DNA from 2 places in the Desulfovibrio biadhensis genome. Region 1 is predicted to be linked to the other one. Evidence: predicted binding sites of a transcription regulator. Region 1 holds the regulator's gene; the other holds the start of a gene.

Region 1 (15,946 bases):
GCTATTTAAACCTCAATCATATTTGCGACATATTTTTGGACAGCATTGGCTGGAGCGGATTCAATACGGCAATGGAAGCCGCCACCTGTGGCTTACCGATTATTTCTTGCCCTACCGGCGGCATGCGGGGGCGCCATACCCAGGCTGTCCTGCGCATGTTGGGACACGAGGATTGTCTTGCAAGTAACCTTCCCGAATATGTTGCCATGGCCGTCCGGCTGGTTTCCGATGCTACTGCCCGCCAGGCCTTACGACAGCGGACATTGGAAAACCGACACAGATTGTTTGATGATCTTGAGGCAATACGAGGTTTGGAAAGATTTATTGAGCAAGCAGTCGAAAAACCTGCATCTTGAAAAAGAAAATGCCCGGCACGGTTTCCCGCGCCAGGCATTGAAATGCACTCTATGAAAGGCTCAGCTTATTTGCCGAAAGCCTTTTCAAAGTTGGGAACAACCTGCTTTTTGCGGCTCATCACGCCATCCAGCCACACGCTCTTGTCGCCGCCCTTGCCGAAAGCCTTCTCAACAACGGAAGGATCGTCAGAAACGATCAACAGTTCGGTGCCTTCCTTCATGATGTCGGTAAGCATCAGGAACACGCTGTGGCGGCCTTCAGCCTTGACCTTGCCGATTTCGGCGTAGAGGTCTTCCTTGACGGGATCCAGGATGCCCAGATCAACAACTTCGAGCTGGCCGATGCCGACCTTGCTGCCAGCCATGTCGAAGTCCTTGTAGTCACGGAAAACCAGGTCGCGGATCGGGGTGCCTTCAACAGCGCTCTTGACCTTGAACATCTCAAGGCCGAGGGCCATGTAGTCGGAAACCTCAGCGATCTTGGCCAAGGCTTCAACAGCAGCCTTGTCGGCGTCAGTGCAGGTGGGGGACTTGAACATGACGGTGTCGCTCAGGATGGCGCACATCATGCCACCGGCGATGCCCTTGGGGATCTCGACGCCAGCGAACTTGTAGATATTGTAAATGATGGTGCAGGTGCAGCCTACAGGCCAAACCCACATTTCCAAAGGATTGGAGGTGGTGACGTCGCCCAGCTTGTGGTGGTCGACGATGCCTACGATCTCGGCTTCCTTCAGATCGTCAGGGCTCTGAGCCAAGTCGGAATGGTCGACCAGCATAACTTTTTCGCCGGCGAAAGAGGTCTTGACTTCAGGAGCAGCCAGACCAAACTTGTCCAGCACGAACTTGCTTTCGGGGTTCACGTCGCCCTGAGCAACAGCCTTGCAATCCATGCCTTGGTACTTGCTGAAAACATCAGCAACAGCAATAGCAGAGATGATGGTGTCGGTATCCGGATTCTTGTGACCAAATACGTAAACGGACATAAAGCCTCCTCCAAAATGTTGTGATTTATCCTCGGTTTCAATCGCGATTCGCATGGTTGCCGGACCCAAGCTCCGGTCCACCTATAAATTCGCGTGCCTTTGATCTGTTTCTGTCAAGGCTTGCGCCAAATAGCACAATCTGCAGATACTGCCAAGCATTTTCCTGACCACTTCTAGGCTCACGGCCATCTTGCACCGTTCTGAGAAGCGTTAAAACTTAGCAGTTTCAAAGGATGCTGATGAGAGCGAGCAGGACTACGCCGCAGGCGACAATTATATACGATCGCTTGACACGTAACGCCAGTAAGCCGCCGATAGCTGCAAGAAACCATAGATGCGCCCAGCCAAGGGGCAGGTCCAGCATGGCGGCTTTGTCATCCAGACCAAGCAGGAGCAGGATTCCAAGAATCGCCAAAAGACCGAGGGTGAACAGCGCGAGGTTTAGTGCAACCAGTTGCACCAGGGAAAAGAGTACAAGGCGTTCTGGTTTATGTGGATGCCGCCGATGGCCCGGCATGCGCGACCAGTGCAAGAGGGAATTATATCCGCCATCCTGCCAGCGACGTTGCTGGTATTCAAGCTTGGCGCCCAACACGGCCATGGGCATGGTTAATACCAGCGGATAGACAATCTCTCCTGGTTGTGAAAGTTTGAAATATTCACACAGACTGAGACAAAGGAACGTGCTCAGAACACTATTTGGGGGAATATAAGTGCCAGCCGGAATCTGATCCAGCCAGAAAAGCTCAAAAAACACGCCGACTGCAACAGGCGTGCTGAAATCTCCGGTGCAGGCGCCCCATATCAATCCAACAGCCAGGGGGCGCTCCAGAATCCCGATATTCAGTGCGAAACGGAAAAGGGAAAAAACCGCAAAAAAAAACTGATGGCAAGAAGCCAAAAGGGATCAGGCAAATTATGCATCACCATGGCAGCTTTACCTGAATATTTTCCGAAGGGATACAGCGGAAATCAAGTTCTACGCCATGATCCTGGAAATACTCGAGACAGTCCGTATCCGCAGAAGAAAGCGCAACATGGGCGCAGAGTTGTTTTTTTCCGGGGCCATAGTGGAGATTCCCCACATTGATCAAACCAAAATCCAGACCGGCGTCATAGGCTTTTCTGGCGTCAAGACAATTGGCGAAAAGCACAAGCACGTCTGATTTCCCTACTCTGAGCTTCAGCTTTTGCAGGAAGTCGGCAACCTCTTCTACAGAAACAAAGTTGGCCTTAACGCCGTGGGGAATGGCCAGAGACATTATATCTTGCTGCACAACGTCTTTCGCCAGTTCGTTGTTAGCCACTACCAGCCTCTTGGCATTGGTGAAGGGTATCCAGGTTTCGATAACCTGCCCGTGCACTAATCTGTTGTCAATCCTGGTCCAAAACATCTGCTATTGATCCTTGACCTTGCTACGCAAAATTTCGCCAGCAACGACAATACCTTTCACCCCAGCTTCTCTGGCTGCATTGGCCATGTTTTCCAATGATTCAGTCCGGGAGTTGAGAACCTTGAGCAGCATGGGCAGGTTGACGCCTGTAACGACTTCGAGCTTTTGCCCCCCAAGTAGTGAAAGACTCAAATTCGTCGGCGTGCCGCCAAACATGTCTGTGAGAATCATCACACCAACGCCGGTGTTGCATTGCTCAACGCATTTTTTCAGGCTCTTGACGGTTTCCTCTACATTCTTGGAAACATCGACACTCACAGACATGCACCCGTCTTGCGGGCCGAGGATCATTTCTGCAGCCTTCAACAACCAGGCTCCGTATTCTGTATGCGTCACGAGGACGACGCCAAGCTTCTTTTCCTGTTCGCTATTATTACTCATCCGATTGGCACCTTATCTAGCGTGATGTCCACACAATGCATCTGCTTGCGTTTTCCCTTTCCACCCAACTGTTAGGACGTGTGGGTACATCGCATGCATACATAATAGGGAAAACCCGCCAGTGCCGCAATGCAACGTCTTACGGCACTCGCGTTCTCTTTGAATCGGGGGGAGACTACACTACAGCCTAGCCCAGGTCCAGATGCCTGTGTTCGATGGAAACCGAGTACCCTTTCTGCTTTATGGAGGCAAAAACCTTTTCGGCAACAGCGACAGAACGATGGCGCCCGCCAGTACAACCAATGCCCAGGGTCAGTCGGTAGCGACCTTCAACTTGATAAAGTGGCAGCACGTAATGCAAAAAATCCAAGAATTTACGCAAAAATTCCTTACCCGGCTCCCCATCGAGCACATAGGATGCAACTTCTGGATCCTTGCCGCTCAATTCACGAAGACTATCCTCGAAATAAGGGTTGGGTAAAAAACGCAAATCAAAAACCAAATCCGCTTCCGAAGGTGGGGCGTACTTGAAGCCAAAAGTAACGATATGAATGCGCATACCAGTGGAAGGCGCTTCCAGGCTGCTCCATTTTTCCTGAATGGCACGGCGAAGATCGTGGATAGAGTATAGCGAGGTGTCCAGCACAAGTGCGGCTTTACGTCGCAGGGGCAACAGAAGATCGCGTTCAAACTCAATAGCCTGCTCCAACCCTAAATCTGTTCCTTCCATAGGGTGCGGGCGTCTGGTGGTAGCGTAGCGACGGACAAGAACTTCTGTACGCGCCTCCACAAAAACTATTTGTGGCTTGGCGCCATGGGCTTCAATTTCTTCAAGCGCCTGGTTCCAGTCGCCCAGATATTTTCTGTGGCGCACATCAACACCGAGAACAAGGCCCTTCACATCAAGATTATCTTGCCCGGAAAACAGCCCAACAAGCTTGGGCGCCATGCTTGCCGGAACCCCGTCCACGGTGAAGAAGCCGAGATCTTCAAAGACGTTCAAGGCCGTACTTTTACCAGCGCCGGAAAGCCCGGTGACAATGAGCAGCGGATAGGCGTGCACGAGACATTCCCCTCTTCTCTGCAATGGTAATAAAAAAAGGCTGCCGCAGAAGCGACAGCCTTGATTTTGGTTAGGTCTGCGAGAGCAAATCCCAGAGCGTATCTTTATCCTCACAGGCCATGAATGATGCCCGGAAGGACTCATCCTTGAGCAGCCTGGAGATATGCGCCAGGATGCGAAGATGGATGCCGGCGACCTGTTCGGGCGCCAGCACCAGGAAAAAAACATTGCACAGTTTGAAATCAAGAGCTTCGAAGTCCACACCCTCTGGGCTGCGTCCTACCACAAGAATGATATCATCGAGGCTCTCCAGCTTGCCGTGGGGAATGGCCACGCCATCGCCGATACCAGTAGTGCCGAGATATTCCCGTTCCAGCAGAACCTTGTGTGCTTTTTCCGTATCAAACCCTGGGATTTTATGCCCTATGGGTTCCACAAGCTCAGCCAGGACTTCAGATTTCGTCTTGGCCTTCAGATCAGGCAGCACCAGTTCTTTGTCCAGATAATCCCCTAATTTCATGAGACTAAAACCCCGGATCAATGAGGCCGAAATCGTTGTTCTTGCGGCGATAAATGACGTTCACTCGTTCGGTCTCAGCATTGAGGAACACCAGAAACTCATAATTAAGGTTGTCGAGCTGCATGGCGGCTTCGTCAACATTCATTGGCTTGGGCTCGTAGTCGTCGCGGGAGACGATAGTCCGTTCACGTTGCCCCCCTTCGCCTTCGGAAAAGGAAATATATTCCATCCGGACAGGCTGGGGAGTTTTTCCGCCACCTTTGCCCCGACGATGATCCTTGCTCTTTTCCCGGACTTTGCGCAGTTGCGCTTCAACCTTGTCCAGAACCAGGTCAATGGTGGAATACATGTCTTCGGATTCCTCGTTGGCAGTAATGTGCAACTGCCCGGAGGTGATGACGACCTCTGCTTTGTGCCGAAATTTGTCAACGAGCATAGTCACGTTCACTTCAGTGATCTGCTCCTGGTTGCTCAAAAATTTCAGTATTTTCTCAAAACGTCTGCGAGCATACTTCTTAAGATGCTCAGACGGTTCGAATTGTTTGAAGAAAAAGTTGATGTTCATACTATATCCTCCTTGGTCTCATAATCTCGCTACCTGTGGATGGCGGACTTAAAAGGCTTCCTTGCGCTTGGAAGACGACTCGATATTCAAAGCGGTTCGGTATTTTGCAACGGTACGGCGGGCAATGTTGACCTGCAGCTTGTCTTTGAGGATTTCGGCAATGCGTTCGTCGCTCAAAGGTTTTTTGGGGTTTTCTTCCCCTATGAGCTGCTTGATGGTGGCCTTGACACTTTCAGAACCCACCTGGCTGCCATCATCCATCCCCAGTCCACTGTTAAAGAAAAACTTGAGCTCGAAAATACCATGGGGAGTAGCCACGTACTTGCTTGTCGTGATCCGGCTCACCGTGGATTCGTGCATGCCAATGTCCTCGGCAACATCTTTAAGTATCAGAGGCTTGAGCCGGGTGACGCCTTGTTCAAAGAACTCACGCTGATACTTTACTATGCTCTCTGTTACTTTATAAAGCGTCCGCTGGCGCTGATAAAGGCTTTTCATCAGCCACATGGCGGAACGCATTTTTTCCTGCATGTAGTCCTTGTCTTTGGAAGGACCTTGCAAGTTGTCCATATAATAAGAATTAAGCTGGAGCTTTGGCAGTCCGTCTTCATTGAGAAGGATATGGAAATCGTCGCCAAATCTATATACGTACACATCCGGGCTTACGTAAAACGGTTCACCAGTGCCAAAGCTCGCCCCTGGCATGGGATTGAGCTGTTGCAACTGTTCCAGATAATTTTTTATGTCCTCCATGCTGATTTTAAACTTACGGCACAGAGGTTTGTAGCGCTTTTTTTCCAGATCTTCGAGATGTTCTTTAACCAACTCCACAAGAACGGGATCATCATCCATACCGAAGGAATGGAGTTGTACCAAAAGGCATTCCTGAGGGGTGCGTGCGGCAACACCTACAGGATCAAAAGTTTGCATCTCAAGGATGACTTTTTCCACAACTTCGGGATCGGCGTTCGACATTGCCGCAATATCTTCCGCAGAGGCCTGAAGATACCCGTTTGTGTCCAGGTTCCCGATGACAACTTCGCCGATTTCTTTCTCTTTTTCACTCAGATCAGAAAGCCGTAATTGCCACTCGAGATGACCGTCAAGGGAGGGTCTTACTGCGTAGCGTCCTTCAAGGGAAAGCTGATCTTCAGGAGATTCCGACTCACGCATTTGCATTTGACGGGAGCTACTTGAAAATTCTCCAAGGTAGTCTTCCCAGTCGGCATTGCGGATGATTTCTTCCTGGCTGGACGACGGCGCATCTGGACGAATCTCTTCCGAAACGGCCTTCTCTCTCCCCTCGTCCTCGTAATGTTCTTCGAGGAAAGGGTTTTCCATCAGCTCTTGTTGCACTGTGTCCAACAATTCGAGACGGGAAAGTTGCAGCAGCTTGATCGCCTGCTGCAACTGGGGCGTCATGACGAGTTGCTGTGTGAGCTTGAGCTGTTGTCTGAGTTCGAGAGCCATAGGCAAATGCCGTTTTCGGCGAGTATAAGGGTTAAACCAACAAAAACCGCCCTATTCCGCCCCCCAACGGTTTTGCGCTGAAGGCGGCTTCATGCAACGAACGGGCCTCAAAGTCAAATCCCTGTTTCGCCCAGTACATGCGATTTGGTGTAACAACTTATGTGCCATATCCGGCCCATGCTTGCAACACGCATCACATGTTCCCCGAAGCGGAACAGATACAAAAAGATTAAAAATATAAGCTGATTAGAAAAGAAACACCGTTCCAGATGGTGGAGCAACAATATTCGGCATCAGAGACTGAAGCCTTCGCCCAGGTATACTCTACGGGCTCGGTCATCCGCCACAATGGCTTCCGGAGCACCGTCCAATATCACCCTTCCTTCAAACACCAGTGAAGCTCTGTCACAAATATTGAGAGTTTCTCGCACATTATGGTCTGAAATCAAAACACCTATGCCCTTCTCACGCAGCCCACCTATAATCATTTGAATATCATCTACAGCCAAAGGGTCGATTCCGGCAAATGGTTCATCCAGCAGCATGAAGCGAGGCTTACGGATCAGCGCGCGTGCGATTTCCAGCCTCCTGCGCTCACCACCGGAAAGGTGCAGCGCCTTTTGTCCGGCAAGGTGTGAAATACCAAGCTCCTGAAGCAAATCTGCTGAACGCTGCCGTTGCTCTTTGCGGGAGAGACCCGTGTATTGAAGTATCAGTTCAAGGTTTTGCAAGACGCTCAGTTTTTTGAAAACCGAACTTTCCTGGGGCAAATAGCTGATGCCGTGATTGGCCCGCTCGTGCAAGGGCCAGCGAGTTATAGGGGCGCCATCCAGACGGACTTCGCCCTGGTTGGGCTCCAGAATTCCCACCAGCATGTGAAACGTGGTCGTCTTCCCTGCACCATTAGGACCCAAAAGGCCTACAATTTCGCCCTGTTGCAGGGAAAGCGCCACATCTCTGACAACCTCTCGCTTGCCATAACGCTTGCACAAGCCCGTGGCGGTGAGACCGGTGGTTCCGCTCATCCAAGACTCCGCCCCGAGTTATTGTTTTGCATGAATAAAAGCATGGCGGCAGAATGGCTAGGGCGCTTTGAGGTCTTCAGGGGCCTGGAACGTGGCTTTGACACGCGTTCCTTTGCCGCCTACGACTTCGCTGCGATTTTCTTTAAGATTGAATTTGATGACAAGCCCTTGGATACGGTTTTTGCCATCTTCAAGGGCTGGATTGCCTTCCATCACCAGCATGCCCGTGCGAACGTTATAGGTCGCAGTGGCGCATGTGCCGACCTTGCCCTGATAATCGATACGTACGCCCCCTGTCGCAACGATTTTCTGAATGGCGCCCGGGTCCATGGCTGCCACACCAGGACCACTCTCCGCCTTACCCGACAGGTGGATGGTGATGGTTGCTGCTCTGATGGCGACATCCTGGCGTGTGACATGCACATTCCCCTCAAAGACTACTTCCTTGCCGGAGGGGCTGTAGCGCATTGTGTCGGCTTGGATGTCCACAGGAACCGTGGCCGCAATGGCAAAGGTTACGCAACACAGAGATATGAGCATGGAGGCGATGGCCCCCTGTATCAGCTTGGCACAACTCACTTTACGGATTCTCCTTGCTCTGGGAGGAAGTCAGCGTCAACGTACACGGTGGCTTCCACGCCTTTTTCCACAACAATCATGTCCTGCTGCAATTGATAACGCAATTGTGACGCTTTGCAAACAAATTGAGGACCAGCCAGTGTCACGCCCCCGGTCAGAGAAATGGTTCTGCTTTCGCCATCATAGATCAATTCTGCGGCGGAAAGGACATTTTGCTCATACGTGGCGTGCACCTTCGGCCAAAGCCGGGCCCACTGCTCTTGCTGGCGGATAGCGCCTTTAGGCGCCTCCACAGTGAGCATTTCTTCATTTTTTCCAATGCGATAGCTAATAATCGGATCGGTGACTTCGACCATGCCCTCTTCTTGAACGTAATTGGCTTCTTTAGCTGTCAATTGCCAGTGCATCTCCCCCTTTTCCCCTTGGGAAAGGGTAATGCCCTTCAACGATAAATCAACATCAAGGTCCGCTTGCAGGTCGACGTCGGCAACACGCTTGGCGGTTTCGGCAAGATGTTTGGCTGCTTGATTCTGCACCCACCAATACCACAGCCCGCCAAGGCCAATGAGAAGCAGCAGTAGTGCGATAAAAACGGCCTTGCGCACGTATCAGCTCCAATCTTCAAGCATTTTAGGAAGTTTTCCCTGTGCCAAGAGCAAAAAACGTATAGCCTCGCGAACAGCTCCACGCCCGCCGGAAGCATAAGAGGTCCATATCGCTTTGCGCGCCAGTTCCGGCTGCGCGTTGGCCACGGCCATGGGAAGGCCCACCAGACTCAACGGCGTAATGTCCACCCAGTCATCACCAAGATACGCCATTTCATCAAAGCCAATCTCCCGACGACGGGAAATATCTTCAAGAATGGCGCGCTTTTTCACATGACCAGCAAAATACTCGACGATTTCCAGTTCCCGTGCGCGTGTTTCCACTGCAAGGGAATCCAGTCCGGAAATAAGGGCGACTTCAATACCGGCGCCCTGCGCAAGCTTGATCCCCAAACCATCCTGGACGTCAAAGCGCTTTTGAATTTTACCGTTAGTATCGTAATACAGCCCCCCGTCAGTGAGTACGCCGTCCACATCAAGAACAAGCATCCTTATGTTTCTTGCACGCTGCAGGGCTTTGCGGCTAATACGTTGTGTTTTTTCAGAAAAGCGTCTCATTTGGCACATTCCAGATGGCAGTCAGTTCTTGGAGCAAAGTCTTCAGCCGGGCAAGGGGCCAACTGTTAGGTCCATCACAAAGAGCTTTGTCAGGTGTCGGGTGCGTTTCAAGAAAAACACCGTCACACCCTGCGGCAACTGCAGCTCGCGCCAACAAGGGCACATACTCACGCTGCCCTCCTGAGGAACTCCCTTGCCCCCCAGGCAACTGTACCGAATGGGTTGCATCAAACACCACAGGAGCGCCGAATTGCCGCATGACAGCTATGGAGCGGAAATCCACCACCAGATTGTTATAGCCGAAGCTGGCGCCACGTTCAGTAAGCCAAACGGCATTATTGCCGCCCTCGTACACTTTGTCCAGGGCGTGGCGCATATCCCACGGTGCAAGGAATTGCCCTTTCTTAATATTCACCACCCTGCCGGTTTTGGCTGCAGCGAGCAAAAGGTCGGTTTGCCGGCAAAGAAAAGCCGGAATTTGTAGCACATCCGCCACCTCGGCCACTGGAGTTGCTTGCTCGGGAAGATGGATGTCCGTAATCACGGGTAATCCCGTTTCCTCTTTGATGCGAGCGAGTTGCTCAATGCCACGCGACATTCCAGGTCCACGAAACCCTTGGCTCGATGTCCTGTTGGCCTTGTCAAAAGAGCTTTTGAACACTGCCAGAACCCCAAGCTCATGAGCAACGGCGGCAAGCTCGGTGGCGACTTCCATGGCGAGTTCGTGACTTTCGAGCACGCACGGACCGGCAATGACGAAGCGCCCCTCCCTGCTGCGGGAAAGGAGCGCTTCGGCTTCGCTTCTGACAAGAAGTGTTGCGGACATTATCAGGCCTTTTTTGTGGCGTTCAGCTTGGCAGCCGTAATGAATCCCCTAAACAACGGATGGGGGCGCATGGGGTTCGATTTGAACTCCGGATGAAACTGACACCCCAAGAACCAGGGGTGCTCGGGCAATTCCACTATTTCAACCAAAGATTCATCAGGGGAAAGACCACTGATCAAAAGTCCTTTTTCGGCAAGCTGGTTCTCATATTTCTTATTAAATTCATAGCGGTGGCGATGGCGTTCGTCGATGCGCTTCTGGCCATAGGCTTCGTGCGCCTTGGTCTCGGCCTGCAGCACACAGGGGTAGGCGCCCAACCGCATGGTGCCACCCATATCGCAACCTTCAGCACGCTTTTCAACTTTTTTCGTACGGAAATCGTACCATTCTTTCATCAGGTAGATAACATTGTGCGGGGTCTTGCAGTCAAATTCTTCTGAGTTGGCGTTCTCCAAATCTGCCACATTCCGTGCAAATTCTATGACCGCACACTGCATACCCAGGCAGATGCCAAAGAAAGGAATCTTGTTTTCACGGGCGTACTGAATGGCCCTGATCTTGCCTTCGATGCCGCGATTGCCGAAACCTCCAGGCACAAGGATGCCGTTCAGTCCGGCAAGCTTCTTATCCACATTGCTGTCTTTAATCTCTTCGGAGTTAACGTACACCAGGTTCACAGAAACTTCATTGGCAACGCCACCGTGAACCAGCGCTTCATGCAGACTCTTATAAGCTTCTTTCAAATCCACGTATTTGCCCACAATTCCAATGCTGACCTGTCCCTTGGGGTTATTGAAGCGGCTGACAAGGTCACGCCAAGGCTGCAGGTGAGGATTCTTTGCTGGCAGTCGGAGCAAAATAGCCACCTTCTGGTCAAGCCCTTCTTCGTACAACTTGAGCGGGACTTCATAGATATTGCTCACATCCACCGCAGTGAACACAGCGTCTTCGTCCACGTTACAAAACAGCGCAACCTTGGACTTCAGGTCGGAAGGCAATTCTTTTTCACAACGGCAGAGGATAACGTCTGGCTGGATACCGATGCTGCGCAATTCCTTGACACTGTGCTGGGTGGGCTTGGTTTTCAGCTCACCTGCAGCCTTGATATAGGGCACCAGGGTTAAATGGACGTAAAGGATATTTTCCTTACCCAGGTCACCGCGCAATTGCCTGATGGCCTCGAGAAAAGGCAGACCTTCGATATCGCCTACCGTGCCGCCGATTTCGATGATGGCTACATCCAGATCGTCGTTGCCAAGGCTGAGCACAGCCTGCTTGATCTCATCGGTGACATGAGGAATGACCTGCACGGTGCCGCCCAGGTAATCACCGCGGCGCTCTTTGTTGATTACGGAATTGTAGATGGAGCCGGAGGTGTAGTTGTTGCGTTGGCTTGTGTAGATGTCCAGATAGCGCTCATAGTGACCAAGGTCCAAATCTGTCTCGGCGCCGTCTTCTGTGACGAAGACTTCACCGTGCTGAAAAGGGTTCATGGTTCCGGGGTCTACGTTGATGTACGGGTCGAGCTTTTGAATGGTGACTTTGAGTCCTCTGGCTATCAGCAACGCGCCCAAAGATGCCGCTGCCAGTCCTTTTCCTAGTGAAGAGAGTACGCCACCTGTCACAAAAATAAATTTGGTCTTCATCACAGTCCCTTATTAAGGCTTGTGGTTTGTTATAATATGTCCCCGAAACAAAACCAGTATGGGCACCGCACGATGTAAAGCGGCATGGTCCAGACTTCTGAATGCAAATTTTCCCTTGAAAGAGCTCTGAAAAAAACAGACAAGGGGGGCGCGGAATCCGCGCGCCCCCCTTGACGGAAGCGCTTCATCGTGTTGACGCCTGCGGCCGGGGCCTCTATTATCCGGCTCCACCGACAGATGGTCATCATTTTTATCTATTCGTCGGGATAGCAGCATTTCCAGTCGTTTGCATGCAACAGGTTTCCGATGCATTGCGCCCAGTCCTGGAATTCCTGTTTCCCCGATGTGGCTGGCGAAGTCAAGAAACATTTTAGACATATTTCTCTGGAGGCTCTCCATGGCCCAGGCAAAAACCCTGGTCATCACCGGATACGGCACCAATTGCGAAGTCGAATCAGCCCATGCTGCAAAAAAAGCGGGCGCAGCTGTGGCAGACGTAGTCTACTTTTCTGATCTCGTTGCCGGACGCACCAGACTCGAGGATTATAATTTTTTGATCTTTCCTGGTGGTTTTTTGGATGGAGACGATCTGGGTGCTGCTCAGGCTGCCGCATTGCGCTGGAGGCACGCAGTAACCGCCAATGGCGAACCTCTGGTAAATCAGCTTGAAACGTTTTTCAATGCCGGAGGCATCATCCTCGGCATCTGTAATGGCTTTCAGTTGCTGGTCAAACTTGGCCTGCTGCCAGCCACGGACGGCAACTATTTTCAGCGCCAGGTATCCTTGAGCAACAACGATTCCGCACGCTTCGAGGACCGCTGGGTGCACCTCATGGCCAATCCTGAAAGCCCCTGTATTTTTACAAAAGGTATTGACCGACTTTACCTGCCTGTGCGTCATGGCGAAGGAAAACTGGTGCTACAGGACGATTCCCTGCTAGAAACCATTGAAGCCAAACAGCTTGTGGCCCTCAACTACACCACGGCGGAAGGCGACAAGGCAACAATGGAATATCCTTACAACCCCAATGGTTCGCCCAATGGAATTGCCGGCCTTACCGACCCTTCCGGCCGCATTCTGGGGATGATGCCCCATCCTGAAGCGTTTTCTCACCCCACCAACCACCCAAGATGGACGAGAGGTGAATCCTCCAGTTTGGGCACAGAGCTGTTGGCAAACGGCGTCCGTTATCTCGAGGAGCATTGAGGCAATGGCTCGCCCCTTGCCGAAGCCGCCGGAGACACTTCCTGGCGGCTGGGGATGGGAGCAAGCCATGCGCCAGGCCCTGGAAGCCGCTGAGCTCGCTGCCGGACTCGGCGAAGTACCAGTGGGGGCGATCATCCTTTCCCCGGATGGCGACCTGTTGGCCACTGCATGCAACGCTCCAGTCTCTTCGCATGACCCGACTGCCCATGCGGAAATTCGTTGTCTGCGTCAGGCTGCAGCAGCGGTTGAGAATTATCGGCTCACTGGCTGTATCATGGCCGTAACCCTGGAGCCGTGCCTGATGTGTGCCGGCGCGCTCGTTCACGCACGTTTGTCGGGAGTTGTATGGGGAGCTTCCGACCCACGCACAGGTGCGATCAGCACGCGTCTGGACCTGCATAGATTTGATTTTCTCAACCATCGTTTCTGGTACAAACACGGTGTATTGGAAGAAGAATGTAGTACAATGCTCAAGAACTTTTTCCTCAGACGACGTTCCACCCCTTGAATTGTCAATGATTTCGATTGTGCGTTTACGCACTCTCTTCACGCACTTCTTGCAATTGGATAAGGAGTTGCGTAAAATTATATTTGTTTATTCATTATCTGGTGAAGAATAGAGGCAAAAAATTGGGATATATACCGATTTCCAATGTAACAACGGGCTTGGTTCTGGCCAGCGACCTTTACAGCAGGCAAGGACGCTTTTTACTGCCTGAAGGAACGGCTATACAAGACCGCCACCTGCGCATATTCAAAATTTGGGGCATCAATGACATCGATGTGGCGGGATCCCCGGAGGTACAAGACACTGTCAATGACATTTCTGCCATTGATATCGATCCCAAGATATTTTGCCGCTGTGACGAGTACCTGACAACGCATTTTCTCCAGGCCGGACTTGAAGAAGAATGCATGCAGGAGATTTATCGCGCTGCCCTGCTCTATTCCGTAAAGAATAGCGCTTTGCAAGAAACAGTGCCCTCCTGCACATGGCCTTCAAGGCTAAATTCTGCAGCCCCCCAGTATAAGCCAAGACCAAGACGCAGAATAAAAATCGAGGAGTTGATCGCAGAGACAACTCCATTGGCCACCTTCCCCGACATTTATTTTCGCATTTGTGAAGTACTGCATACCCCCAGCAGTTCTGTAGAAGATGTGGCCCGTGTCGTAAGCACCGACCCCGCGCTTACAGCCCGGCTACTGCAATTGATAAACAGCCCTTTACGGTTTCCCCGGTAAGATCGAGACTGTATTTCGCGCGGTAGCCCTCCTGGGTTCATCTGAACTGTGTACTCTGGTAATTGGCATCTCCGCTATTGAATCTTTTCAAAATATCGATCCGGAACTGTACGACATGCGGGCTTTCTGGGAACACGCAACCGCTTGTGCCGTTCTGGCGCGAAACCTTGCCGGCCAAAAAGCCGGCCTGTCGGTTGAGCGTTTCTTTGTTGCCGGCTTACTCCATGATATCGGCAAGTTGGTTTTGCTTTTGCTCGAACCAGAAGCTGAAGGCAGCGCCATCTCCTTTGCCATGGAGAATAAACTGCCCCTGCACGAGGTGGAGAGAGAGATTCTGGGGTTCGACCATGCCATGGTCAGCGGGGCGTTGCTCTCAAAATGGAATTTTCCTGAATCATTGACCAATGCTGTCCGCTATCACCATACACCACAAAACGCGTTGCCCGTTATGGAACCGGCAATCATCCATGTGGCGGAATCCATGGCCACTGCTTTCTCCTTATGTGAAGGAAGTTGTTCCATAGTCCCGGCCATCCAACATAAAGCCTGGCGTTCCTTGGAGCTTCCTCCTGCCGCCATCAGTCTGTCTATGGATCCTGCATGGTCTCAGGTGCAGGCCCTTAGAAGCATCGTGCTGCAGGGAAACAGGTGAAATGAAAGGCCCGATCCCGGATCTGGACGACGTGCAACTTCTCCGGGAGGAGCGCCGCCGTGCTTTAGACGCTTTGGAACTGGCAGCAAACATAAGTTCGTTTCCCACCAGCATGAACCAGCTGGATGGACCAGAAGCCATCTTGCGCGAAACCGCGTTCCGCTGTGAAACATTGCTCCCTTTCAAAGCCACTGCATTTTATCTCGTCAATGAGGACGATGCAGATTTCAATCTTTCTTATTACACCCCAAAAGAATACAAAAATAAATTCTTACAGGCTTTTGAAAAGCTGGTCGACTACGGAACTGTCGCCTGGGTTCTGCAATACAACAGGCCCCATGTGGCATCCATTACGGCCCTGGGGAAAAAGTCGCCACAATACGTCCTCTTACATAGTCTTGCCACACCTTCTCGTATCCGAGGATTATTTATAGCTTTACCAGAAACGGATTGGATTCAGTCTGATAACGTCTCTTTGCATTTATTAAGCATAGTGCTGCAATCCTGCGCACAAATGATCGAAAGCCAGGCTTTATACGCCGTTTTACGCAATGACAGCAAAGCCATGCAGAAACGACTTACAGAATCACGAAAGATCAGAAACGACAACGATTCTGAGTGTAAAGATTTAAGAAGTAAAATTATTTATTTAAAAAATGATATTACACAGAATAAAATGCATCAGGCAGAGCAACACGAGCTTTTGGTAGAGTCTCGAAAAGAACAAGAAAATTTTAGAAGTAGGACATCCCTTTTACTCAAGACATGCATCCACCTGGCAAAAGAATTAGACTTTAATTCATTGGCGAAA
Region 2 (15,946 bases), 910 kb from region 1:
AGTTGGCGAAATAACTGGTTTCCTGGATCACTACCCCTTCAGCAAGGGTTTGAGCCATTGGTATGCCAGGCACAACTCATACAGTTCCTTTGAAGCGCAGCAAATCGTAGATAACCGTCGCAAAGGGGGCACCTTCAGCCTTTCCAAAGCCTTTTTCGAAAAAGACTTTCATAAGCGCCGCTATCATCAGAAAGAACTGTTTTATCGCATGCCATTTCGCCCTCTCATCAAGTTCCTGTACCTGTATATCGCCCGAAAAGGCTTTCTGGACGGCCGAGCTGGGCTTCAATATTCTATGATGCAAGGTATTTACGAATACATGATTTTGACCAAGGAACATGAACTGGAGCAGCAGGTGCAAAAAGCATGAAGATTCTTGTACTTGGCATCAATTACTATCCGGAACTGACCGGCATTTCAGTGTATACTTCAGACATGTGCGAATACCTGGCCGCAGCCGGCCATGAAGTGGAGGTAGTGACCGGTTTCCCTTATTATCCGCAATGGGAAGTCTTTCCAGGATATCGGGGCAAGGTGTACGCCTCTGAGGAAGTCAACGGCGTAACCATAAGACGTTGCTACGTCTACACTACTAAAAAGCTGTCCTCTCTCAAGAGGATCATTCACGAAGCAAGCTTCATCGTGTCCTCGTTTTTCAGGAGCTTGTTTGTCCAACGTCCGGATATACTTCTCGTGGTCTCCCCCCCTTTGGGGCTGGGCCTTTCAGGCTATGTGCTCAGCCGCTTGAAGCGTGTCCCGCTCATCTTCCATGTTCAGGACTTGCAGCCTGACGCTGCTGTCGGACTCGGAATGCTAAAAAAAGGGAAATTGACGCGATTTCTCTATGCAGTGGAAAAATTCATCTATAAAAAAGCCAGAATGGTCACGACCATCAGCAAATCCATGCGGGAGAAGACCCTTGCCAAGGGTATAGCCCCCGAAAAGGTAGAACTGCTCCCCAATTGGGCCACCTTGGAACCGGCCCAGGGCGATGACCACAGCGCTTCCTTTCGGGAAGAATTTGGCCTGGAAGGAAAATTTGTGTTTCTCTACTCAGGAAATGTAGGGAAAAAGCAAGGACTCGAGACGCTTATAGAGGCGTTTTCAGACATAGAGGACAGTAATGCGGTCTGTCTCATTGTAGGAGAAGGTGCAAACATTGCGGCGCTCAAGGAACGGGCAAAGCAGGCAGCTGTTGCTAATATTCGTTTTTTACCGCTGCAGCCCAAAGAACGTCTCCTGTCTATGCTGCGTGCGGCAGATGTCTGCCTGGTAATCCAAAAAACAGTCGTATCCGATATCGTTTTCCCTTCCAAAATGACCAACATCATGGCTGCAGGGTGCGCCTCTCTTGTGACGGCAGAAGAACATACCGAACTCGCTCAGGCCGTAATAGAGTCTGATTCAGGATATGTCGCCCTCCCGGAAAATGTGGAGTCGTTGCGCAAAAAAATGGTCTACGCCCTTTCAGATTCATCATTATCCGAAAGACGGGCGCGTGCCGCTGCGTATGCCCAAAAACACCTGGCCAAAGGCGTCATCTTAAAGGAATTTGATGCTCTTCTGAAAAGGATTGTCAACTGACCTGCTGTTACAGTGGCGTAGCTACCGCCCTCTCTCCATGAGACGTAAGCCGGAATAGCGTGCACATACTCTGCCGCCAGCAAGAGCATGAAGGTACATGGGAAGCAAAAGGCACGGCACACTTCTTCTCAATCTGCATGTACATACCTTAACCGCCAGACGGTTCAAATAGCGTACTCAACAGGCAGTCATATTGTAACGTTTTTGTGCGGCACCTTGTAAAACAAGTCCGGCTTAACTCGGCGCCCAATCCAAAAAAGTACGAGCCACCACGCCCTAGGATAAGGCTTCGCAAAAAACATCAGCTTGAAAGCTTCCTTATAGTTCCTTCTTTTCAGGCGATTCATGCCGCGTATTATTCGCAAAAAGGACTTGATACACGCCAGGCTCGGTGGATTGAGAGCTGGGTCGATATGCTGCAGTTGCAACTCCCGCATTCTGACGTACTCAGCATCAAGCGTAGCCTCTGTACGCTTACTAGAATGTCTCTCGTGCCCCAAATGCTGTTTTATCAAGGCGCGGTTGATTACAAGGGAATCCCCATGCTTACACACATCGCAAAAAAAGGAAGAATCAACTCCGTGCTTGATGCCGGGATAGAGTCTGAACGCCTCCCCTGCAGCAATGACCTTTGCAGAAACCATCATTTGAGAAGGAATCCCGCCACCAACACTGTCCTGAAGATACATCCCAAGATGGGTATATTTCTGCTCTATACGTATGACATCATGCTGCGACCTATTTACAAAAGACTTTAAAAGTTTTCCATCAAAGTACTGATCCGCCTGGCAGGATATGATGGCAGCATCCGGGGCTGCAGCAGCAGCCTTGAGGAATACTTCCAGACAATCCGGTGTTAATTCATCATCATCGTGCAATAGTTTTATCCATTGCGCCCCAGTTTGCATCGCCATTTTTATTGCTGCATTTGTATTTCCAACCTGCCCCTGCTGTTCAGTATTTTTAGCAATTACAAAGCGATTGTCGTTTTCTGCAAGAGTATTGACGATCAGCATTGTTTTGCTATCTCCTGCCTCATCATCGCTGATACAACATATCCAATCTTCAATACCCTGGCTTTTGATGCTCTCAATAGCCCGCGTTACAAAATCTGGTCTTTGATATGTAGGCATTGCTATTGCAACACGAGGGGCTATTTCTTCATTGTACATTTGTAATCTCAACATTCCTTTTTTTGCACACCGAGTGAATATTTATACTGGCATTTATATAATAGTATCTTTCCCAAGTAAACGCACCCAAAACACACCCCCACAAGGTCTGGCATCCCATAATTAAGAGGTCTAAAATGTAGAGGTCATGCGGCCATTCTCAGTTTCAGTAAAGAAGTGATGAAGCCAATGCACATGTTAGATCATTCGTTGTTGTAGACAAAGAACCAACGCAATGTTTTAAAGAAAGCCATGTTACCATGTTACTATGTTACCGTCGCAACCTCTTCGATCGCGTCCAGCAGAGGAGCTAGCGTCTTTATAGTGACCCAGAAGGGCGGATTAGCTTTTGAACATATCCAACTTAATTTTGCCGCTGAGTGGCCCAACAGACTGGCCCCACATCTCATCAGGAAATACTCCTTGCTCCTTCATCGCAATTACAATATTTTGAGTATCATTTTATAAGTCACAATAATATTTTTCCCTACAACAACATAATTATCAATTTCATAAATGAGACACTCATGAAGTTAAAACAACACTTATGTCTTAAAGATAATTTTATAAGCAATTCACTTTTCTTATTGTTGTGCTTTTCAGTTTTCGTAAGCCTTGCTGTCAGGGTCTATTGTGTAAATTCTCAATTTTGGATGGATGAGTTAGCAACTTCTTGGGTGATTTCCGACGGCTTTACTGCAATTTTTGAAAGATCATGGCTCAACAATCTTAGCCCCGCTTATTTTGTTTTTCCATACATATCTCAATTTTTTTTAGGTGTAAGCGAACCTTCCTTACGACTTCCTTCAATAATCTTCAGCCTGCTCACGGCTATCGTTGTCTTTAAATTGGCAATGGAGTTAACAAAAAGCAGAAGAATTTCATATTTTTCTGCCCTATTTGTTCTCATAGATAAAGATCTTGTATACTTTTCATTGGATGCAAGACCTTACTCGCTTTCCATTCTCGCGACTTCACTTTTTCTATTATACTTTTTTCGGCATATCAATAATCCAAAAAACATTTCCAACTTGGTAATATGGATATTTCTTGGAACTATATCTATCTACATACATTACACGAATGCTCTTCTTTTTGTCTCACTCTCTTTAGCTGTCACTATAAACATGCTGTTCCCTGATCGTAGAAAACACTACTCTATGATTTTTTTAAGCTTGCTACTTGTAGCTTTCCTCTGTCTGCCCTTAGCCAGCCACTTGTACAACCTGTTTTCAATAAGAAAAGAACTTGGATCTTTTCTCCCCCAGCCAAATCCCTCACAAATGTTTTCCATAATTCCACATGTCAGATATTACATCATCATACCTTTGGCCGCTGTCTTTTTTTACACATTCTCTTATAGACAAAAATTATTCAAAACCACTTCTGAATCTCCTTACAAAACCTATCATATAAGCTTGGTTATTTTCTTAGTTTTATTCTCCGTTCTGCTCATCTTCTCTCTTGCATACGCAGGCATTGTTAATATTTATTTGCCAAGATATTTGAGTTGGACCTTTCCACTCGTTATCATATTATCATCTTTAATTCTTGAAAAATTGAATGGGAAACGCTTGAAAACTATCTTTATATTTACCATTATTATTCTACAATTATCAGCAAGCTACAAAATAGTGAACTCTAGAAAAAATGTAACTAACAATTCATGGGAAAATATAGTTTATGAACTCAATATATCTACAAATAGCACTTACATATTGTTCTATCCTCCCCTCATTGAACGAAAAATGGCAGGTGACTTAGCAAAGTATAATCCTGATGACTTGTTCATGTCATACCTTACTTCCCCACTAAATTCGATTTACAAATTAGACAAGAACAAACTAAACGATTTATTTTTAACCAATGGAAATGTGGATATATGTTTATTGCCTCACGAATTTTTTGCAATTAACATTAAGTTAGACTCCCTTGAAAGGACAGAGCATTGGAAAACGGAGAATATTGCCCCATCAATACATTTTCCGACGCTACTCAAATACACACGTCTACCCCATACATCTAAAAACGCACCCTTTTGCGACTAGGTCATGTTCACACTAAGAGTAATTAATTTACTGACAAAGCTATTCACAACGTAATATATCTACTTTCTCTCAAGAAACTACATGCAGCATGGAGCATACTACAAGGCTACAGCCGAGTATTAGAAGATTAAAAAGCCGAGATTGGAAGAAGTGGGTTAGGAAAACCGGCCCATGAGCCAAAGTGGACGTAAGAAGCCCGGAGGAGGTTTTTGATGTCCAAGACAAGATGAAGTTTTACCGCCGCGTTCAAGCCCCGCCCCCCATGAAAACCCTGTCCGGGGAGATTACTTTATCCGAGTTCGCAAATAAGTAAGGCGCACCCCGACCAGAACTCCCAGTGGATGAACTAAGCATGAGCTTCTACGATCTCAATGCCCCAATGCGCCCAGAGCGTGCGTAAAATCCTTCTATTTCATTTTTATACTTACCGTAGTGAGTTTTCGCTGGAAAATAAAAAAGCCCTGCCGAAACTACAGGCAGGGCTCTTTGCATATACATTCCTGGTCAACAGGCGACTGAAAGCCTATAAACGGCCAATAACCTCCAGCAATAGCCTGGTAACCTTCTCAGCGTTCTGTCTGAAAATCTGCAAAATATCTTCCCAGGTGACAGGTGCTTCGTCCAGCTTCCAACAATCATAATCCGTGCTCATGGCCACTGCCCCATAGGGCAGCCCAGCCTCATTGGAAAGAGCACATTCAGGGGCGATACTCATATTGATGACGTCTGCCCCCCACGTGCGAAACATGTTGGACTCCGCCCTGGTGGAGAAACGAGGCCCTTCAATGGTCACCACGGTTCCCTTCTTGTGGTGGTCATAGCCAAGTTGGTCACAGCACTGATTGAACACCTTGCGCAAGTCAGCGTCAAAGGGCTCGGCCATAGGGGTATGGCAAGCGTGATGCGGTTCAAAAGCTTCGTGAAAGGTCGTAAAACGGTGGCGGGTAAAATCGATGAACTGATCCAGTATGACCAAATGTCCGCGATCTATCTCTTCCCGCAAGGACCCAACAGCCGTGGTAGCCAGCACACACTCGCACCCCAAATCCTTTAAGGCATGGATATTGGCGCGAAAATTCACCTGTGAGGGGGGAACAGTATGCTCCCTGCCATGCCGCGCCAGCAAATACACGCGCTTCCCCGCTATCTCGCCCTTGCGCACGTTGGAACTTGGCGAACCATAGGGCGTTACGATTTCAAGGTCTTCAGCATTTTCGAGAATGTCTGGATTATCCAGGCCACTGCCGCCAATAATACCGATTGCTTTCATGGTACTCGGTCCATAACCCGGATATCCGGGGTTCGCTATTCCATCAATTCGAAATTAGCCGAGACTACAGCTTCAACAGGTAACTATGCCCCATACCGTCCAGCTTTTCCTTGCCATTCAAAAAGCCAAGCTCGATGAGGAAACCAATGCCGGCAAGTTCTGCTCCAGCACCCTTTACGAGGTCCACCATGCCTTTCACAGTGCCACCCGTGGCAATGATGTCATCAATGATCAGTATCCGCTCATTCTCTTTGACGGCGTCTTCATGCATGCAAAGCGTGTCGGTGCCGTATTCCAGATCGTAGCTGACAGATACGCACTTGTACGGCAGTTTGCCGGGCTTGCGCACAGGCACAAAACCAATACCCAGCTTATACGCCAAGGGGGCGCCAAAGATGAACCCGCGCGCCTCTGCCGCCATGATCTTCTGAGCGCCAGTGTCCTGATACTGTTCAGCCATCTTGTCGATGGCATAGGCAAAGGCCTTGCCGTCGCCCAGAAGCGGTGTAATGTCGAAAAAGACGATTCCTTCTTTAGGAAAGTCTTTTATGTCCCGGATATAGGTACGAAGGTCCATGTTGTCCTCCAGTGGAATTTGTGCCAAAAATTTTCCGGAGTTGCCGGCGCAGAAAGCGCCCCAGTTACGCCTTGGCTGATGTAAGTGTTGTGGAAAATTTTGTCAAAAGCCGGACGCGCCGCCCTTAGAACCAGGAGTTTAGCCGCCTCATGTCCAAAACAAACTGCGAAACCATCCTCCAGGCTGACTGGTTACTGCCTCAAGACCATCTGCACGGACGCCCTCCCCGCTCCATTCATAAGGGCGCTGTTGCCATAAACCAGGGACGCATTCTCGCCGCAGACACTGCCCACGCGGTGCATGCCGCTTACATGGCAAACAACACAATAGACTTGGGCCCCGCTCTGCTCATGCCAGGGTTGGTCAATGCCCACACCCATTCCGCCATGACCCTTTTGCGGGGGGTTGCCGACGACATGCCCCTTCTCCAATGGCTGACCACCCGTATCTGGCCCCTTGAAGGGCGCCTGACAAAGGAGCTCATCCAGCTAGGCTCACTCCTGGCTTGCGCGGAAATGATACGGACCGGCACAACCTGCTTTCTGGATATGTATATCCATCAACGCCAGACAGCACGTGCAGTTGAACAAAGCGGCATGCGCGCCATGCTGACTGAAGGACTCCTGGCGTTCCCCACCCTTTCCTACCAGAATAGCGAAGAAGCCTTTGCCCTCCTTGATGCATTGCTGGCGGATTTCGCAAACCACCCGCGCCTATCCATTGCCCTGGCGGCACACACGCCGCACACCGCTACAGAAGAACAAATCAGACGCAGCCATGCCATGGCCCAGGAGCATAAGACCCTGTGGTTCACACATTGCGCGGAATCCGCCCTTGAAACCTCCGAGTGTCTGGACAAGCTGGGCAAGCGGCCTCTTGCCCATTTAAGGGACCTGGGCGTGCTTACCCCTGAGACCGCCCTGGTGCATATGGTGGACGTGCATGATGCAGAACGTGCGCTCGTAGCCGAAAAAGGCTGCAAGGTTATCATGTGCCCTCGCAGTAATATGAAACTGGCCTCCGGCATTGCAGGGGGGCAGTCATTTCTCCAGGCTGGTATAGCCCCCGCCTTGGGAACAGATGGAGCAGCCAGCAACAACGCCTTGAACATGTTTCAGGAAATGGCTGCCTGCGCCCTGACAGGTAAGGTGCGGGAACTGGACGCCACAGCATTGCCCGCCGGTAGTGTGCTGGATATGGCGACGTGCAATGCGGCAGACATTTTCGGCATTTCCGGCCTGGGGACCATGAAGCCAGGTGCCCCTGCAGACATCATAGCCCTGGATGTGAAGGCACCCAATATGCAGCCCCTGCATGACCCTGTCTCTCAAGTCGTCTATGCAGCAAGCGGGCACGAAGTCCGGCTCACCATGGTTGCCGGCAATATACTTTTCAAGGACGGGCAGTATACGCAAATCGACTATTCAGGGCTTCTGGACGAAATGACCGCAATTACAACCTGGGCCCGGAAAAATCTTGATTAAAAATGATCCTTAGCCAGTCTTTTTTCCAAGACATAATAACATCACGTGTTTTTTCAGAGAGATAACGACTGCCATAAAATACTGCACAGCCATCAAGAAGCATTGACATAACAACAGTTCCAAGATATTTTCGCGTGCTTAAAAGCTGTACAATTCAATGCGCAACTTGCAAAAGCCGCAGCCAATGCCGCTCAAACAAGCTTGCGACATCCGAAGAACAGCGTGGGCCTATAGCTCAGTTGGCAGAGCCTCCGGCTCATAACCGGCAGGTCCCAGGTTCGAATCCTGGTAGGCCCACCAGAAGGAACACATTTGCAGGCCTGTACCCGACCTTCGCAATCCCCACGCCTGAACGCGAGGCGTTATATTTACGGTGCTTCCCGGCCCTTGTGGCAGAGAAGCACCTTTCGTTTTGGAAGCCCCTGCAAGGAAGGTAAATAACCATGTATATCAAAGACTTACTTGCACGGATCGAGGCCACTGCACCTCCAGAAGGACAGGCTGGATGGGACAACTCAGGCGTACAGATCGCTGGTCGCATTCAAGACGTGACTAAACTCGCTGTCGCCCTGGATCCCTTGCCAGAGACCATCGCCTCCGCTCTCGAATGGGGGGCGCAATGCATCCTTACGCACCACCCGCTGTACATGAAGCCGCAACCCCTTAACAAAATCAACGCATTCCACGAAGTAGCCGCAGCCGTACTCGGCCAGGGCGCCTGGCTGTATGCCGCGCATACTTCGCTGGACGTGCAGCCCTCGGGCCCCGCAGGCTGGCTGGCCGCGGAACTGGGGCTGCAGAACACCGACCTGCTGGAAACGACACACACCAAGGCTTTACAAGGTGTGCATTTTCATGCGGCAGAACCCCGGGAAGCCCTCGTTCAAGCGCTTGAAGAATCGCCGGAAGTGCTGCACCTGCAGGATCCTGGCCCGGAAGAGCTGTTCCTGGTCTGCGCCAGGGAAGACTGGCCGGCTGTCAAGGCGCTTGTTGCCCAGCACCAGGAAAACCCGGCCTTTTCAATGCTGGAAATGGCCCTGCCGGAGGACAGCCGCGGGTACGGTCTGGCAGGCGATCTGCCAGCGCCCATGCCTTTGGATGACTTTTGTAGCCAACTTGCCGAACTCACCAGGAGCCGTTTTTTCCGAGTCATGGGGCCAAAACCCGCCACCGTGACCCGGGTCGCCTACTGTACAGGTTCCGGCAGTTCCTTCATGGAGGCGGCCCATAAAGCCGGCGCTCAAATTTTCATAACGGGCGATATGAAGTATCATCAGGCCCTTGAAGCCCCACTCTGCGTTTTAGATGTGGGGCATTTTATTCTGGAAGAGGAAATGATGCGTCGTTTTGCGCAAAACCTTACAGACGAGCTTTCGAGCGATGGCGTCGAGCTGCTCTTCGTCTCTGGTAAGGACCCGTTTGATGTAATGCTCTTTGAGCAGGACATGGACATTTTGCTTTAAAGTCGCAAACGTTCGCTTTCGGCATTAACATAGAGCAGAACTTCGCCGACCGGATAGCTCCGGCCAGCAGCCATGCACAGAGGAGGGTAGAACCTTGAGCATGTATCTCAAACAAATCGAACAACTTGTCGCCCTGCAGCGCATCGACAGCGAAATCATCGACCTCAACAAGGAACTTGAGACTGCACCCAGAGAAGTACACGCCCTGGAAGGCAGCCATTCGCAGCTCGATACGCAGTACAAACAGCTGATGGAAAAGATCGGCTACCTCAAAGAGCAGGAAAGCCGTCTTTCAGCTGAAATCGAAGATGACACGCTGAAGATCAAGAAGAGCAAGAACAAGCTCATGATGGTCAGTAATACCAAAGAATATCACGCCATGATGCGCGAGATGGACAACCTGGAGAAGCTGAACAGGTTGCGCGAAGAAGAGCGGGTCACCCTGTCTGAAGAGCTCGTCCGCCTCAACGAAAGCAAAGAAGAGCTTGATAGCGAGTTGGGAACGATCAACAAGCAGCTCGAAGAAAAGCGCTCCAACCTGCAGGCGCGCGTGGCTGAGACACAAAAACGCCTGGACGAGCTGGATGCGCAACGCAAGGACGCAGGCTCCAGCGTGCCCCCGCCGGTATTGAGCCGTTACGAATTCATCCGCTCTCGTCTGGTGCCGCCTGTTATCGTCAAGGTCGAACAGGGCATCTGCAACGGTTGCCACATCGCTATTCCGCCCCAGAGCTTCAACGATCTGCAGAAAGGGCAGCAGATTCTTTCGTGCCCCAACTGCCAGCGCCTCATCTACTGGTGCGAGCACTTTTCCGAGGATGAGCAGTGCGCCACCCCCAAGGAAAAAGAAGCTGAAGAGGCTGCCGAGTAGGTTTTGACCTTCTCGCTGCAGTGCTTATTACTGCATCAGGTAGTACACGCGACATTTACCACATGCGCCTGCAGCCACTTGTCCCTCCCCTTCATGCTGGGTATGGACAAGTGACTGCAGGATGCGCGTAAATGGCAACTTGAGCACGCTCCCGGCAACAATTTTCGGGAGTTGGACGGATCGCCGCTGCGGGTCGTTTACGACCCGGGGAGGAAAGTCCGGGCTCCACAGGGCAAGACGCTGGGTAACTCCCAGGGGGAGCGATCCCCGGATAGCGCCACAGAAAGCAAACCGCCTATGCGCCCCTTGTGGGATGCAGGTAAGGGTGAAACGGTGGAGTAAGAGCCCACCAGTTGCCGTGGTAACACGGTAAGCTAGGCAAACCCCGTCTGGAGCAAGGCCAAATAGGAGGGCGTCAAAGCTGGCCCGGTCAGCCCTCGGGTAGGCTGCTCGAGGCCGTAGGTAACTGCGGCCCTAGAGGAATGGTGGTCGCTTCCGGTCCTTGGACCGGAGGAACAGAACCCGGCTTACAGTCCAACTCCCGTTCTTTTCACCACATTTTATCACAGGATACACGCACATGAGCACGTGGGCTGTTATTCTCGCTGCAGGGCAAGGTTCCCGTCTTGCCGCGGCAGGCGTTCAGGAAAAAAAGCAGTTTCTCGAATACCAACAGCGCCCTCTGTTTTGGCATTCCGCCAAAACCCTTGCTCGTGTGCCGCGCATTTTCGGCCTGATCTATGTTTTCCCCGAAGCGGAATTCCTCAGCGCCCAGGAAACGGTCATCGAACTTGAAGGGGCCGACGGCGTCAGTATCCCCTGGTTATGTATCACAGGGGGCGCTCGCCGGCAGGACTCCGTTGCGAAAGCATTGGCGGCACTGCCACCGGATTGCGACAATGTACTGGTGCATGACGCTGCACGCCCTTTTGCAAGCGCCACATTGTGCAATGCACTGCTCGACAACCTGGAAGCCGGCGCGCCCGGAGTCATTCCTGTTCTGCCAGTGTGTGACACGATCAAACGCGTCGCCATAAATCCTGAAGGCTCGGAACAAATCGCCGAAACCTTGCTCCGCAGTGAATTGCGAGCAGTGCAGACGCCCCAGGCATTCGCCCTGGAGACCTTGCGCCATGCCCATGAACGCGCTGACAAGGAAGGCTGGGACGTCACCGACGATGCAAGCATGGTGGAACGTCTCGGGCTTGTGGTGCAAACCGTTCCCGGTGAAGAGCGCAATGTCAAAATTACTACGCTCAAGGACCTTGAGCTGCTCGCCCCGCAAAACAGCACGCCAAGCCCCGGCGGCCGCATGGTCTGTGGCTGGGGGTACGATGTCCATCGCTATGTTGCGGAAAACCAGGCCAAGGCACGCCCTATGAAACTTGGCGGCGTGCCCATCCAGACCAAGGGGTGCCCCTGCGTTCAGGCGCACTCGGACGGCGACGTGCTGCTGCATGCGCTCACCGACGCCCTTTTAGGTTGCATGGGGCAAGGCGACATCGGCGACCGCTTTCCGGACAGCGACCCCACCCTGGACAACGCGCCGAGCACTGCGCTGTTGGATGCGGTGCTGCAGGATGCCCTGGCCATGGGCGCAAGTCTCATGCATGTTGACCTGACCATCATCGCTCAGACGCCCAAGCTCATGCCCCACAAAAAACGCATCCGTGACAACGTAGCCAAGCTGCTGCACGTTCCGACAGAGCGGGTCAACGTCAAAGCCACAACCGAAGAAGGCCTTGGCTTCACGGGTGAAAAAAAGGGCATCAAGGCTGTGGCAATGGTCACAGCGATGATGCCCTGAATGGCTACGGTCTTTGTCGCTGGCAGCAAATGACCAGCCTGCAATACGAAGCCGACTATTTCCCCAACACGTAGGAAAAGATCAACGGCGCCACAAGAGAGGCGTCCGAATTGATCATGAACTTGGGTGTGTCCACGTCAAGCTTGTACCATGTGATCTTCTCATTGGGCACGGCGCCGGAGTAGGAGCCGTAACTGGTGGTGCTGTCCGATATCTGTGCGAAATAGGCCCAGAATGGGGCGTCTTCCTTGTGCAGATCCTGAATGATCATAGGCACGACACAGATGGAGAAATCTCCAGCAATGCCGCCGCCAATCTGGAAGAATCCTACCGGAGTTTTTTCATCGGCCCGGGCCAGATACCATTCGGCCAGGTGCTGCATCTGCTCGGTGCCAAGACGCAGGCAGCGATGGTCAGGCAAGGCGCCGCTCATCACCAGAGCAACGAACTTGTTGCCCATGGTGCAGTCTTCCCAGCCAGGCGTATATATGGGCAGATTTTTTTCCTTGGCTGCCAGCACCCAGGAATGTTCGGGCGGAATCTGGTAGTGTTTTTTCACATCCTCGATTTCCAGCAAAGAATAGAAATACTCCCAAGGGTAGTAGGATTCACCCTTTGCAGCAGCATCCTTCCAAAGCTGGACCAGATGGTCTTCCACCTGCAGCATCACTGACTCTGGAATACAGGTATCGGTGACACGGTTGAAGCCTTCGTCGCGCAGGTCGCGCTCCTCTTCTGGGCTAAGATCCCGATACTCGGGCACCAATTTGTACTCGGTATTGTTGAAGAGATTGAAAAGATCCTCTTCCAGATTGGCCGCGGTGCAGCATATGGCGTGCACCTTGTCCTGGCGGATCATCTCGGCCAGGGTGATGCCGATTTCGCAAGTACTCATGGCTCCGGCCATGGCCAAAAACATCTTGCCCCCGCCGTCAAGCAACTCGTTCCAGGCCTTGGCCGCATCCAGAGTCTCACGGGCATTGAAATGCTTGTAGTTCGCTTCCATAAAAGCGCTGATGGTACTCACTCGTCCTCCTTAGGTACGCGCGCAACATTTATAAGGGCGCGCCAGGTTCTGCAAAAAACGCCATGTAGTCACGGCGTTTCATAAAAAGTTACTGCACAAATGCGGCTAAAATATAATCGCGAAGACTGGCTTGTTTTTTGTGAAGCATTGCTCGTTTTGGAGAGGCAGGCGATAGGAATGCACTCAGGGGAATGCATTTGGAGACCAGGTCGTGCAACAGGATAAAATATCACCAGTGTACGTAAGGCCACACATTTTTTCCCAACAAAACCATCCTCTGCCTTGCGATTACCGCAAAAAAAATACAATATATTACCACTTCTGACCAAACAAAAAACTTCCAAAGGTTCCAATAGCTTGCGCATATGAGCGGCAACACGTTCCAAAAACCGGCATATTCCATCACAAACGCCTGAATTTGCAGTAAATATTTATTATTTTTAGCACCGCCTTACAGTACTGTCAAACGCTATCATAACCATTTTCCCCAGGATTTTTTATGGGGCTGACTTTTCACTACGACTCGGGTACAGACCTGCCCATCCCAATGAGCGAGGCCTAAAATGACCCTTCAGGAAGCAGGGGGGCGCCCCTGGTTCGCCAATTATGACGAACAAGTGCCCCATACCATCGAATACGAGGAAGTACCTCTTTTCCATTATCTGGATCGCGCCGCAACGGAGTACCCTGGCCGGACTGCCATTGTCTTCCGCAACTGGAAAATGTCCTACAAAAGCCTGCAACGCCATGCAGAGAGCATGGCGGCCAGGCTCATTGCCCATGGGCTGAAGCGGGGCGATCGAGTCTCCATCATGTTGCCCAACCTGCCCCAGACCATCCTGAGCTTTTGGGCCGTACTCAAGGCTGGGGGCGTGGTGGTCATGACCAACCCGCTGTACATGGAGACAGAGCTACTGCACCAACTCAACGACTCCGGCGCCCGCTTCATGATAACGCTGGACCATTTGTGGCCAAAACTGCACCCATTGCGGGAGCGCCTGGGTGTCGAAAAATACTTTGTCACCCGCATTCCGGATGCTCTGGGACTGCCCCTGAATCTGATCTATAAGGTCAAGGCGTGGCGTGACAAACTTCCGGTACAGGTCCCCTACGACGGAAAATCCGTGCTCCGCTGGCGCTCCCTCACAAAAGGCTCCAGCCGAGCAAACGTGAAACCCCATAATGTGCGTGAGGACCTGGCCCTGCTGCAATATACTGGCGGCACCACCGGTATCTCCAAAGGGGTGATGCTTACCCATTTCAACCTTGCAGCCAACGTGCAGCAATGCCACTCCATGCTGCACACCCTTGGCAAGGGCGCCAAAGGGGAAGTCATGCTGGGGCTGCTCCCCTACTTCCATGTATATGGCCTCACGGTCTGCCTTTTGCTCGGCACGGCAATCAACGCCACGCTCATTCCCATACCGCGCTATTTGCCCAAGGACATGCTCGAAGCCATCGACAAATTGAAGCCCACTGTTTTTCCCGGGGCGCCTTCGGTCTATTTATCCTTGATGCAGCAAAAGGATGTCGGCAACTACGATCTCTCTTCCATCAACTATTGTGTTTCCGGCTCTGCTCCCATGCCGGTGGATGGGCTACGCCGCTTTACGGAACTGACCAAGGGCACCATCATCGAAGGGTATGGACTCACCGAGGCCTCACCTGTAACCCACCTGAACCCTTTGCATGGGGAAAAACGCCCTGGCACCATTGGACTGCCTTTCCCCGATACCGACGCCCGTGTTGTGGATGGCGACCTGGGCCTGGCGCCCCTGCCGCCCGGCAAAAACGGTGAGTTGATACTCAAAGGCCCCCAGGTAATGCAGGGGTACTGGAATCGCCCAGAGGATACGGCGGAAACCCTTCGTGACGGCTGGCTTTTTACAGGCGATATCGCCACCATGGACGAGGATGGCTACTTCACCATAGTGGATCGCAAAAAAGATTTGATCATCTGTGGCGGGTACAATGTCTACCCAAGAGAAATAGACGAAGTGCTTCACGAACACCCAAAAATCCGCGAGGCGGTGGCTGTTGGCATTCCCCATAAATCCCGTGGGGAGAGCATCAAGGCCTTTGTCGTGCTCCACGATGGCGAAACCATGGAGAAGAGCGAACTGGTCGGCTGGTGTCGCCAAAAACTGGCCAACTACAAAGTGCCGAAACAGGTGGAATTTCGATCTTCATTACCCAAAAGCACCGTAGGCAAGGTGTTGCGCCGCGCACTGCGGGACGAGGAAATACAGAAGCTGGAGAAGCGCAAGGCGTAAGTGAGCGTTGAGAAACTCCATAAATCTAATCCCATACAAAAAACTGGATTATTGCAGAAGCAGTAATCCAGTTTTCTTTTTGTTAAGGCAAGCATGCCTTTACACTTCATGTGCGCATCCATGCATTTTCTATCTTGCCACAAACTGAACCAAAAACCAGGCAGCCCAAGTTTTTCCCTTGTATTATAGGGCACAAAGGAAGTTTTGGCTATTCTTCGATCTCAATGCAATCTTCAGGACAGTAGGACATGCACTCTCTGATGCGAGCTTCCGGTGCACAGTCTTCTTTAAGAAACGGCAGCTGTTCATCCTCATCCCAGCCAAAGCATTCCGGCAACAGAGAGACACAGGCCTGACATCCTTTGCAGCC

Evidence for each region. Region 1 encodes sigma-54, which starts transcription at its own class of promoters, with help from an activator protein. Its sites were predicted from a motif close to CTGGCACGGNNNNTGCTT; they were not measured.
Region 2: the regulator sigma-54 is predicted to act here: its motif matches at 10,891-10,908, upstream of ispD (2-C-methyl-D-erythritol 4-phosphate cytidylyltransferase).

What each region holds. Positions count from the first base shown of each region.
Region 1 covers NZ_AP042477.1:4,374,674-4,390,619, forward strand. Annotated here, with positions in the region: gene ACZ5EH_RS18975 (tetratricopeptide repeat protein) at 1-356, shown strand, start outside; gene ACZ5EH_RS18980 (manganese-dependent inorganic pyrophosphatase) at 422-1,342, opposite strand; gene ACZ5EH_RS18985 (PTS sugar transporter subunit IIC) at 1,569-2,243, opposite strand; gene ACZ5EH_RS18990 (PTS sugar transporter subunit IIB) at 2,266-2,736, opposite strand; gene ACZ5EH_RS18995 (PTS sugar transporter subunit IIA) at 2,740-3,177, opposite strand; gene rapZ (RNase adapter RapZ) at 3,365-4,240, opposite strand; gene ACZ5EH_RS19005 (PTS sugar transporter subunit IIA) at 4,311-4,760, opposite strand; gene hpf (ribosome hibernation-promoting factor, HPF/YfiA family) at 4,765-5,325, opposite strand; gene rpoN (RNA polymerase factor sigma-54) at 5,374-6,795, opposite strand; gene lptB (LPS export ABC transporter ATP-binding protein) at 7,089-7,820, opposite strand; gene ACZ5EH_RS19025 (LptA/OstA family protein) at 7,878-8,399, opposite strand; gene lptC (LPS export ABC transporter periplasmic protein LptC) at 8,396-9,004, opposite strand; gene ACZ5EH_RS19035 (KdsC family phosphatase) at 9,008-9,493, opposite strand; gene kdsA (3-deoxy-8-phosphooctulonate synthase) at 9,546-10,388, opposite strand; gene ACZ5EH_RS19045 (CTP synthase) at 10,391-12,034, opposite strand; gene ACZ5EH_RS19050 (phosphoribosylformylglycinamidine synthase subunit PurQ) at 12,432-13,241, shown strand; gene tadA (tRNA adenosine(34) deaminase TadA) at 13,246-13,749, shown strand; partial or broken gene ACZ5EH_RS19060 (HDOD domain-containing protein) at 14,157-15,135, shown strand; gene ACZ5EH_RS19065 (hypothetical protein) at 15,137-15,946, shown strand, end outside.
Region 2 covers NZ_AP042477.1:3,468,193-3,484,138, reverse strand. Annotated here, with positions in the region: gene ACZ5EH_RS15095 (glycosyltransferase family 2 protein) at 1-370, shown strand, start outside; gene ACZ5EH_RS15090 (WcaI family glycosyltransferase) at 367-1,584, shown strand; gene ACZ5EH_RS15085 (glycosyltransferase family 2 protein) at 1,773-2,756, opposite strand; gene ACZ5EH_RS15080 (glycosyltransferase family 39 protein) at 3,284-4,804, shown strand; gene mtnP (S-methyl-5'-thioadenosine phosphorylase) at 5,328-6,074, opposite strand; gene ACZ5EH_RS15070 (adenine phosphoribosyltransferase) at 6,139-6,651, opposite strand; gene ACZ5EH_RS15065 (amidohydrolase family protein) at 6,801-8,135, shown strand; tRNA gene ACZ5EH_RS15060 (tRNA-Ile) at 8,360-8,435, shown strand; gene ACZ5EH_RS15055 (Nif3-like dinuclear metal center hexameric protein) at 8,579-9,598, shown strand; gene ACZ5EH_RS15050 (zinc ribbon domain-containing protein) at 9,699-10,469, shown strand; RNA gene rnpB (RNase P RNA component class A) at 10,637-11,015, shown strand; gene ispD (2-C-methyl-D-erythritol 4-phosphate cytidylyltransferase) at 11,050-12,276, shown strand; gene ACZ5EH_RS15035 (deoxyhypusine synthase family protein) at 12,332-13,303, opposite strand; gene ACZ5EH_RS15030 (long-chain-fatty-acid--CoA ligase) at 13,867-15,576, shown strand; gene ACZ5EH_RS15025 (ferredoxin) at 15,785-15,946, opposite strand, start outside.